One region of the Amycolatopsis australiensis genome, then DNA from elsewhere that is predicted to be linked to it. Evidence: riboswitches for the same ligand, from Rfam matches in the RefSeq annotation. Region 1 holds a riboswitch; the other holds the start of a gene.
What was found. Region 1 has a riboswitch for S-adenosylmethionine ahead of thrC (threonine synthase). Riboswitches for the same ligand answer to the same signal wherever they lie in the genome.

Region 2: it holds a riboswitch for S-adenosylmethionine, as region 1 does, so the genes downstream of both, BT341_RS20640 (aminotransferase class V-fold PLP-dependent enzyme) here and thrC (threonine synthase) in region 1, are expected to answer to the same signal.

Annotation. Positions count from the first base shown of each region.
Region 1 covers NZ_FPJG01000006.1:3,564,847-3,570,091, forward strand. The annotation lists gene BT341_RS18265 (ComEC/Rec2 family competence protein) at 1-1,170, shown strand, start outside; gene thrC (threonine synthase) at 1,535-2,800, opposite strand; SAM riboswitch class I at 2,814-2,947, opposite strand; gene holA (DNA polymerase III subunit delta) at 3,094-4,074, shown strand; gene rpsT (30S ribosomal protein S20) at 4,421-4,681, opposite strand; gene BT341_RS18285 (DMT family transporter) at 5,024-5,245, shown strand, end outside.
Region 2 covers NZ_FPJG01000006.1:4,128,589-4,133,833, reverse strand. The annotation lists gene BT341_RS44395 (hypothetical protein) at 1-290, opposite strand, end outside; gene BT341_RS45435 (hypothetical protein) at 230-877, opposite strand; gene BT341_RS20640 (aminotransferase class V-fold PLP-dependent enzyme) at 894-2,339, opposite strand; SAM riboswitch class IV at 2,379-2,493, opposite strand; gene BT341_RS20635 (potassium/proton antiporter) at 2,746-4,224, opposite strand; gene BT341_RS20630 (ArsR/SmtB family transcription factor) at 4,321-5,001, opposite strand; gene BT341_RS20625 (penicillin-binding transpeptidase domain-containing protein) at 5,236-5,245, opposite strand, start outside.

The DNA of each region.
Region 1 (5,245 bases):
GGCATGGCGGGCTCGGTGAGCCTGGTTTCGGTGCTGACGAACGTCCTCGCCGCACCGGTCGTCGCTCCGGCGACGGTGCTCGGCGTGCTGGCGACGGTCACCGGCCCCTGGTGGCCGGGCGCGGGGAAGGTCCTCGTGCACCTGGCCGACCCGGAGGCCCGGTGGCTGATCACGGTGGCCCGGCACGGCGCGCGGGCCCCCGGCGCGGTCGTCGCCTGGCCCGGCGGCTGGATCGGTGGGCTCCTGGCCGCCGCCGTGCTCGTGGCGCTGGTCCTGGCCGCCCGGCTCCGGCGCGTCCGGCTGCTCATGGCGGTCCTGGCCGCCGGTGCGCTGCTGGTCTTCGTTCCGGTCCGGGTGCTGGCGCCGGCGTGGCCGCCGCGTGACTGGGCGATGGTCGAGTGCGACGTCGGTCAGGGCGACGCGGTCGTGCTGGCGACGGCCGAGCCAGGACGGGCCGTCGTCGTGGACACCGGTCCCGAGCCGGGACCGGTCGACGAGTGCCTGCACCGGCTGGCTGTCGACCGCATCCCGCTGCTGGTGCTGAGCCACCTGCACGCCGACCACATCGGCGGCCTGGCGTCGGTCTTCGAGGGCCGGGCGGTCGGCGGGATCGCGGTCGGGCCGGGGCGTGCGCCGGAATGGGCGTGGCGGCAGGTCGCCGCGGAGGCCGCCCGGCAGGCGGTGCCGCTGGTGGAGCTGAACCCTGGGGAGCGGCTGGCGTGGCCCGGCCTCTCACTCGACGTGCTCGGGCCACGCTATGTGCCGGCCCGCACGGTGGGACACCAGGACGGCACGACGATCAACAACAGTTCGGTGGTGCTGCGGGCGGAGACCCCGGCCGGCCGGGTGCTGCTGACCGGCGACGTCGAGCTGGCCGCGCAGGCCGACCTGCTGGCCGACGTCGGAGAGCTGAAAGCGGAGGTGCTGAAGGTCCCGCATCACGGTTCGCGTTACTCGCTGCCGTCGTTCCTCTCGGCGGTGGCGCCGCGAGTGGCGTTGGTCAGCGTGGGCGCGGGCAACACGTACGGACATCCGAGCAAGTCCACAATGGACAGCCTGGCGGCACTGGGCGCGCTCGTCACCCGCACCGACCGCGACGGGGACACAGCGGTGGTGACCGGCACGGCGATCGTCCGCCGGGGCGAGCCTCGCGGCCCGCCGCGCCGATGAGCCGGGGCGCGCCGGGCCGGCCGTCGTTGCGGCCGTCGCGTTGGGCCGTAACCCTCGACCGAAGGGAGCCCCGGACAAAGCAGCCTTCGCCGGGGCAAACCGTGAGGCCCGCCGCGCAAGTGAGCCGGGCTGGCCATCGTTGCGGCGTCGCGCTGGGCCGTAAGCCTCGACCGAAGGGAGCATTGGACGAAAGGAGCCTTCGCTGGGCAAGCCGCGTGGCCCGCCGCGCCGGTGAGCCGGGGCGCGCCGAGCCGGTCATCGTTGCGGCCGTCGCGTTGGGCCGTAACCCTCGACCGAAGGGAGCGTCGGACGAAAGGAGCCCTTGCCGGGGCGAGCCGCGTGGCCGCCCCGGCTGCGGCGGACGTCAGTAGCCGAGCGCCTCGTTCACGGCCGCAGCCGACGGGGGCACGATCGCCTTCGGGCCGAGGTGGTTCTCGACCGCGTCGAGGGTCTTGAGGCCGTCGCCGGTGATCAGCAGGACCGTCTCGGCGTCCGGGTCCAGCTTGCCCGTCTCGACCAGCTTCTTCGCCGTGGCGACGGTGACCCCGCCCGCCGTCTCGGTGAAGATGCCCTCCGTGCGGGCCAGCAGCCGGATGCCTTCGACGACCTCTTCGTCGGTGACGTCCTCGATCGCGCCGCCGGTGCGGTTGACGATGTCGAGCACGTACGGGCCGTCGGCCGGGTTGCCGATCGCCAGCGAACGGGCGATCGTGTCCGGCCTCACCGGCTGGACCACGTCGTGGCCGGCGCGGAAGGCGGCCGACACCGGCGAGCAGCCGGTGGCCTGGGCGCCGAACACCTTGTATGGGCTGGCGTCCACGAGACCGAGCTGACCCAGCTCGCGGAACCCCTTGTCCACCTTGGTCAGCTGCGAACCGGAGGCGATCGGCACGACGATCTGTGGCGGGATGCGCCAGCCGAGCTGCTCGGCGACCTCGAAGGCCAGCGTCTTCGAGCCTTCCGAGTAGTACGGCCGGACGTTCACGTTCACGAACGCCCACTTCGGGTGCTCACCGGCCAGTTCGGTGGCGAGGCGATTGACGTCGTCGTAGTTGCCGTCGACGGCGATCAGGTCGCCGTCGTACACCGCGGTGGTGAGGATCTTGGCGCGCTCGAGGGTCTTCGGGATCAGCACGACCGACCGCCAGCCCGCGCGGGCCGCGGCGGCGGCCGTCGCGTTGGCCAGGTTGCCGGTCGAGGGACAGGCGAGTACCTCGAACCCGAACTCGCGGGCCGCCGCCAGCGCGACGGCGACGACGCGGTCCTTGAAGGAGTGCGTCGGGTTGCCGGTGTCGTCCTTGACCCACACGCGCTTGAGGCCGAGTTCCTTCGCAAGGCGGTCGGCGCGGATCAGCCGGGTCGCGCCGGGCTCGGTGTTCGGGATCTCTTCGACGTTGGACGGAACCGGGAGGAGTTTCTTGTAGCGCCAGATGTTCTTGGGTCCGGCCTCGATGTCTTCGCGGCGGACGCGGCCGAAGTCGTAGGCGACCTCGAGCGGCGAGAAGTCCTCGGCGGAGACGAACTCCGGGGCGAGCGGCTGGCGGTGACCCTCTTCCTTCGACACCAGTTCGACGGCGGGACCGAGATCCGGGGTCTTCGTGGTGGAGGTCGTGCCGAGGGTTGCGGTCATCGCGAGGTTCCTTTCCTCATCTGCCCCGCCGAAGCGGGCCGGAATTGGCACCGTGGTCGTCAGCTACCCCGCGATCGCGGGATGACGGGCTGTACGCCGGTTGCCGGGGCTTCGTCGGGCCGTTCCCTCTGCCCCTCTGGATGAGCGGTATTCGGTTGTCGGCGCGCGCACGCCGGATCGTCCGGGGCGGCTGCCTCGGCTACACCGTACGACATGGCGCTCACGCCGTGCCATGCCGGCCGCCCGACATCACCGGAGCGGGCGCACGACAGCGCAAGTGAGAGGATTCACCCGTGACCGCGCAAGCCACCGCCCCGGCGCCGCTACACTTGGTGCTGGGCGAGGAAGAACTGCTGATCGAGCGGGCCGTCCGCGAGACGCTCGCTGCCGCCCGCGCGACCGACCCGGCGGCCGAGCTGACCCGTGTCCGGGTGTCGGAACTCACAGCGCCGGAGCTGGCCGAACTGGTCAGCCCGTCGCTGTTCAGCGAAGGCCGTGTGATCGTCCTGGAGTCGGCGCAGGACATCTCGCAGGAGCTGGCCGACGCCGTCGCGGCGTACCTGAAGGACCCGGCGGACGGCGTCGTGCTGGTCGTCGTGCACACCGGCGGCGGCCGCAGCAAGGCGGGCAAGTCGCTCCCGGCGGCGCTGAAGAAGGCGGGCGCCGAGGTGACGGAGTGCCCGAAGCTGACGAAGCCGGCGGAGCGGGAGCAGTTCGTCCGGCATGAGGTACGCCGGGCGGGCGGCAAGATCGACCCGGCGGGTGTCGCGGCGCTGATCGACGCGGTGGGCTCTGACCTGCGGGAACTCTCCTCGGCGGCGAGCCAGCTGGTGGCCGACACGGGCGGAACGGTCGACGCGGACGCGGTCCGCCGCTACCACCGCGGCCGCGCGGACGTGACGGGCTTCGCGGTGGCGGAGAAGGCAGTGAGCGGAGATCGCTCGGCGGCGCTGGAGTCGCTGCGCTGGGCGATGCAGCTGGGGGTCCCGCACGTGCTGGTGGCGGACGCACTGGCCGACGCGGTCCGCACGATCGCCCGCGTCGCCGGCGCGGGCCGCGGCAACCCGAACCAGATGGCGGGCGAACTGGGCATGCCGCCGTGGAAGATCCGCAAGGCGCAGGGCCAGTCCCGAGGCTGGAACCCGGACGGCCTGGCAACGGCGATGCGGGTGGTGGCCCGCCTGAACGCCGAGGTCAAGGGCGTGGCGGCCGACCCGGGCTACGCACTGGAGCGAGCGGTCCTGGAGGTGGCGGCGGCCAAGGGTGACCGCTGACCCGGGGGCTACCGACCTGCGCGGATGCGGGGCGCCGAGTGTGCGGGGGCGAGGGGCGGAAGGCTGGTCGCTGAAGCGGGCCGGGCGAAGGCCGGGCGCCCAGCGGTGCGGGGCGAGGGGCGGAAAGGTTGGCCGCTGAAGCGGGCCGCGCGAAGGCCGGGCGCCCAGCGGTGCGGGGCGAGGGGCGGAAAGGTTGGCCGCTGAAGCGGGCCGCGCGAAGGCCGGGTATCGAGTCGCCGAGAGCCACTCCGTCCTGGCGGCCACGCGCCGCACTGCCGCTCCAAGCCACGCCCGGACATGAAGAAGGCCCCGGCCGGAGCCGGGGCCTTCCCAGAAATCAACCAGCTCAGAGCGCGTTGACGCGCTTGGCCAGCGCCGACTTCTTGTTGGCGGCCTGGTTGGCGTGGATGACGCCCTTCGAGACGGCCTTGTCCAGCTTCTGGGCGGCGTCGCGCTGCAGCTCGATCGCCTTGGCCTTGTCGCCGGCCTCGGCGGCTTCGCGGACCTTGCGGATCGCGGTCTTCACCGAGGACCGGATCGCCTGGTTGCGCTGACGCGCCTTCTCGTTCGTCGTGATGCGCTTGATCTGCGACTTGATGTTGGCCATAGGGCAACTCCTGTTTCACTCGGTGAGATCGCCGCCGCGCTGAAGTGGCCCCGCTCGGAAACGAACGGGCTTCCTCCATGACGGAATGCCGCACGGGCAGCGAGCGACCACTCTAACAGCCGGGCCGGCGGCACCCGCAGCCGGTCGCCGGGGAGTACCTTGGACGACGGTAGTGCCTAGGGTTCCGCCGCCGGTCCGCGCTCGACGACACGACACAACCAGGACCGGTGGGGCTGGTCCGAGCGGCACCGTCGGCGGGCCCGGACGGCCTGCCGTTCATCTGACGGGGCAAAAGCCTGGAGGACCCGGTTTTCGCGCGCGCGAAAACCCGAAAGGGTCCCAATGAACGGCACCGCTCTCTCCTTCGTCCTCGTCGCGGCCGTCGTGCACGCCGCCTGGAACCTGGCCGCCAAGCGGATCTCCGCCGGTGGCACCCAGTTCGTCTGGCTCTACTACACCGTTTCCGCGGTCGTCCTGCTGCCCGTCACGGCCGTGCTGCTGGCCGTCGAACCGCAACGTCCACAGTGGAGCTGGCTGCTCGCCGCGCTGGGCACGTCGGTGCTG
Region 2 (5,245 bases), 560 kb from region 1:
ACCAGGAGCACGACGCAGGTGAGGCCGGTGAGCCAGCCGAGCGTGGCCGGCGGCACCACGCCCACCACGGTGCTGCGGACGGCGGCCGCGTCGAAGCCGCCGTCGGCGAGGCCGGTGCCGGACACCCCGCCGGTGGCCAGGCCGTGCAGTTCCTGGGTCAACGGGTAGCCGCGCATGTTCACGAAGTGGCCCGGCTCCGGGACCCGCGGGACCAGCGCGACCACCGCCATCACGAGCTGGGCGAACCCCAGCGCGGCCAGCGGGAACCAGTGTCGTCGTGTCTCCCCCACCCCGGCAGGGTAGCGGCGAACGCGCCCGCCACGAGGACCGTCGCGGAGATCAGCGCGCCCGGCAGGTCCGCGACCACGACGGCCGCCGCGCCGGCCACCACCGCCACCGCGAGCACCAGCGGGCTGCGTTCGTACCAGGCGACCACGGCCAGGCCGAGCGTCGCGAGCAGCGGCCCGCGGGTGGCGGCGTCCCAGCCGAACTGGCTGAACGCGGTCAGATCCAGCACGGGCACACCGACGAGCACGCCGGCCGCGAGCGCCACGACGGCTTTCGCGCGCAGGCGGCGCGTCACGGCGTACCACGCGATCACGGCGAGGAACGCGGCCATCAGCACGATCTGCCAGGCCGGCCCGGAACCCGTCGTGTAGGACCGCGCCATGTCGGCGGCGCTGAGGAACCGCGACGGGCCCGGCCCCTGGATCGTGAACCCGAACAGCCCGTCGTAGTACCGGCCCGCCGGCGGCTGGTTCGCCGTCAGCTCCGCGCCCAGTTCCGCGGCGGCGGCCGACCGCTCGAACAGCTCGGCCGTGACCAGGCCCAGTTCCCCGAAACCCAGCAACGCCAACGGAACCCACTGCCTCCCCATCGGCCCAGGTTAGCGTTCAGCAGAACGGCGGCAGCTCCCGCGGGTCGCCGACCGGCGCCCAGCGGCCGTCCACCTTCGCGTACTCCCAGCGGGCGCCGCGCGCGACGATCTGGCGCAGGGCCAGGACGACGCGGTCGACGTGCTCTTCGGTGCTGCCGAGCCCGAGGCTGACGCGCACCGCCTGCTGCCCGTCACCGCCGGCGACGCCGATCAGCCGCTTGGCGGCGATGTGGGCGCAGAAGGCGCCGTCGCGCACGCCGATGCCGTACTCGGCGGACAGGACCGCGGCCAGCCAGCCCGGGTCGAAGCCGTCGACGACGAAGCTGACCGTGCCGACGCGGTCGGCCGGGGCGTCGAACAGCCGCAGCTCGGCGCAGCCCGGGATGCCCGCGAGTCCCTTGCGCAGCCGGGTGAGCAGGGCCTGCTCGTGCGCGACGACGGCGTCCCAGTTCCCGGCGAGGGTTTCGCAGGCGACGCCGAGGGCGTAGACGCCGACGGTGTTGGGCGAACCGGCTTCGTGGCGCTCGGGCCCGGTGTTCCAGACGACGGCGTCCTCGGTGACGAGCTTGGTGGCGCCGCCGCCGGCCAGGTAGGGCCGCGCGGCACGCAGCCAGTCGGCACGGCCAATGAGCGCGCCGGCGCCGAAGGGCGCGTACAGCTTGTGGCCGGACAGCGCGACGTAGTCGACGTCGAGGTCCTTGATCGAGATCGGGCGGTGCGGCGCGAGCTGGGCGGCGTCGAGGGCGATGCGGGCACCGTGCTTGCGCGCCACGGCGGCGATTTCCGCGACGGGCAGCAGCTCACCGGTCACATTGGACGCCCCGGTGACGACGACCAGCCGCGGTCCCTGCGGAGCGTCCCGGAGCGCGTCGTCCACAGCGGACACCGCGGCGAGGCGGGTGCGCGGAGTGGGCAGGCGGCGGACGTTCGGGCCGGCCCACGGCAGCAGCGCGGCGTGGTGCTCGGTGTCGAAGACGATCACCGTGGTGTGCCGGGGCAGGCTGCGGGCGAGCAGGTTGAAGGAATCGGTGGTGTTGCGGGTGAAGACGACGGTGTCGGTCCGCCGGGCACCGGCGAACCGGCGCAGGACGTCGCGGGTGCGCTCGTAGAGCTTGGTGGAGACCTGCGACGCGAAGCCGGCACCGCGGTGGACGCTGGCGTACCAGGGAAGGAACTCGTCGACGGCCTTGCGGACGGTGTCGAGGCAGGGCGCGCTGGCGGCGTGGTCGAGGTTGGCGTAGCCGATGGTTTCGCCGGTGACCAGCGGGACACGCAGCGAAGCACCGGCGACGGCCGGGATGGGCTGGGCGGCAAGGGTTTCCGCGGGGGCGGCCGGGAAGTGGCTCGCGGTCCGAGCGGATTCGGTTGTCGGCGCGGCGGTGGTGACGGCGGTGGCCGCCGGACAGTTCGGCGTGGCGGCTTCGGCTTCGGCGGCGGTGGTGCGGTTGAGGGCGAGAGTCATCGGGGTGCCTCCTCGGCGATCCGGGGGACCCCGGCGAGGGGCCCGCGCTTGCCCGTCGCACTGCGCGACCGGCCCGGTCTTCACCCGGGGCACCCCACCGCGGTAGGAGGGTTGCCGGCCAGCAAGCCGGGGCTTCGCGCTGGCACTCATGACCTGGTCCCGAAGGTAACCGAGAACGCCGCCGTCGGCCAACCCCCGCCTCACATTCTGAGACGCCGCTCACAGTGAGTCACGAGTCGGCATCACTCGCGGCTGGGGCGGCATCAGCCGCGGCTGAACGGGCATCACGCGTGCCTGGGGTGGCATCACCCGCGACTGAACCGGCATCACGAGTCGCTGGGGCGGCGTCACCCGCGACCGAACAGGCCTCACGCGTGCCTGGCGGGTCGGCGCCGCCGCGAGCCGGTCAGCGGCCTGACTCGCCTCGCCAGCGGGCCAGGCGGCCCGCGCGGTCCACCGCGCGGATGCGGCGCTCGACCGCGTCGCGGACCGCGCTCGTCGTCACCACCAGGAGCTGGTCGTTCTCCTGCAGGCGGCTCGTCTTCTGCGGGGTGAAGCCCGTGCCGGCGCGGACCACCAGGCTGACCGTCGCACCGGTCGGCAATCGCAGCTCCGACAGGTACACGCCGTGCAGCTTCGAGCCCGGCTGGATGCGGACCTGCAGCAGCTCCGCGCCCAGCTCGTCCAGCGGCGCGGCGTCGACCTCGATCTCGTGCGCCTCGGACTTCTTCGCCAGCCCGAGCCGGCGCCCGAGCGGGCCCAGCGTCGCGCCCTGCAGCAGCGTCAGCACGATGACCAGCACGAACACCGCGTCGACCAGCCGTTGTGCGCCCGGCAGCCCTTCCGACAGCGGGATCATGGCCAGCACGATCGGCACCGCGCCGCGCAGTCCCGCCCACGACAGGAACGCCTGTTCCCGCCACGGCAGCCGGAACGGCAGCACCGACACCACCACCGAGACCGGCCGTGCCAGCAGCAGGACGACCGCGCCCGCGACCAGGCCCGGCACGATCGTCTCGAACAGCCGGCTCGGCGAGGCGAACAGCCCGAGCAGCACGAACAGCCCGATCTGCGCCAGCCAGCCGAGCCCTTCGGCGAACGACAGCGTGTCCGACCGGTGCGGCAGCCGCGAGTTCCCGAGCACGAGCGCGGCGACGTACGTGGCGAGCAGCCCGGACGCGTGCAGCAGCTGCCCGGACGAGTACGCCACGACGCACACCGCGACCGTGGCGAGCGGGTACAGGCCGGTCGCCGGCAGCGCGGCCCGGCGCAGCGCCAGGCCGCCGAGCCAGCCGAACCCGAGGCCGATCGCCAGGCCCGCGCCGAGCTCGTAGACCACCAGCAGCGGCAGCGTCCAGTCCACAGTGGCGCCTTCGGCCAGCACCACGACGGCGATGTAGGCCGGCGCGTCGTTGATGCCGGACTCCAGCTCCAGCGCGCCGACGAGCCGTTTGCCGATCCCGGCCGTGCGCAGCACGGAGAACACCGCCGCCGCGTCGGTCGACGCGAGCACCGCGCCCCACAGCAGGGCGAGCCGCCAGTCGAGGCCCAGCAGCCAGTGCAGGGCCGCGCCGGTGACCGCGATGCTCACCGCGACGGCCACTGTGGACAGTACGATGCCCAGTCCCAGTGCGGGTTTCACGGCCGACCACCGCGTCGTCAGCCCGCCTTCGGCGAGGATCATGACGAGCGCGGCGAGGCCGAGCGACTGGGTCAGGCCCGGGTTGTCGAACCGGATGCCGAAGCCGGCTTCGCCCAGTACCACGCCGATCGCGAGGTAGAGCAGCAGCGAGGGCAGGCCGAGCCGGATGGACACGCGCACGGCGAGCACGGAGGCGAGCAGCACGACGCCGCCGACGCCGAGCAGCACGGGAAGCTGGTCCATGCCGCCTCCTCCCGGGTGCCGTGGGGCACTCAGAATAGTGAAGCGGCCGGGTTAACTCGTTCGTGTACCGCCGGCGCGTGTCCGGCACCCGGTGTGTTAAGGACCGAGCGCGTCGAGATCGACGCCGAGCGCCGCGAACGGCCCGGCGGCCGCGGGCAGGACCTTGACCGCGCGGTGGCCGTCGCGGCCGACCCAGCCGGCGTCGACCGCGCGGTCGAGCAGCGCCGCGGGCACCGCGCCGGCGAGGTGGTCGCGGCGCTCCGTCCAATCGAGACAGTCGCGCAGCAGCGGCCGTCGTCCGGCGGCGACCGGGACGCCGAGGTCGGCCAGCACGGCCCGGCCCCGGCGGGTCAAGGTCAGCCCGTCGGCGGCGTCGACGAGCCCGGTCGCGAGCATGCCGTCGCGGACGGCGACGCCGAGCACACCGGCGAGGTGGTCGTAGCACGTCCGCGCGAACCCGAGCCGCTTCACCCGCAGCGACGCCTTCAGCCCGGTAACCGGCCGGTGTTCGGCGTGCTGGGCGAGGTGCTCGATCAGTTCGGCGACGCGCGGGTCGGCGATCCGGACGTAGCTGGCCCGGCCCTGCTTGACCCGCGCGACGAACCCGGCATCGGCCAGCCGGGTGACGTGCTCGCTGGCGGTGGAGAGCGCGATCCCGGCGGCCTTGGCCAGCTCACCGACGGTCCAGGCCCGCCCGTCGAGCAGGGCGAGGCACATGGTAGCCCGGCTCGGATCGGCGAGCACCGCGGCCACCTCGGCCAGCGCGATCGTCTCCATGCGCCCACGGTACGGCGCGGGAGCTTCGGCCGCGGCCGAACCTTCGGTACCAGCCGGTCGGCTCGCGTTCCAGCCAGTCGGCTCACGTCCCAGCCGGTCGGCTGACCGCCAGACCCGCCGGCTACCGGAACCGACCGTCGGGACACGCGGCCGCCCCCCGGCGGCACGCGGGACCCGCCGCGAGCACACCAACCGCCCCCGAGGCGCACGGCCCCCTCCCCCGGGGCCCCTTGCTCAGAGCGCC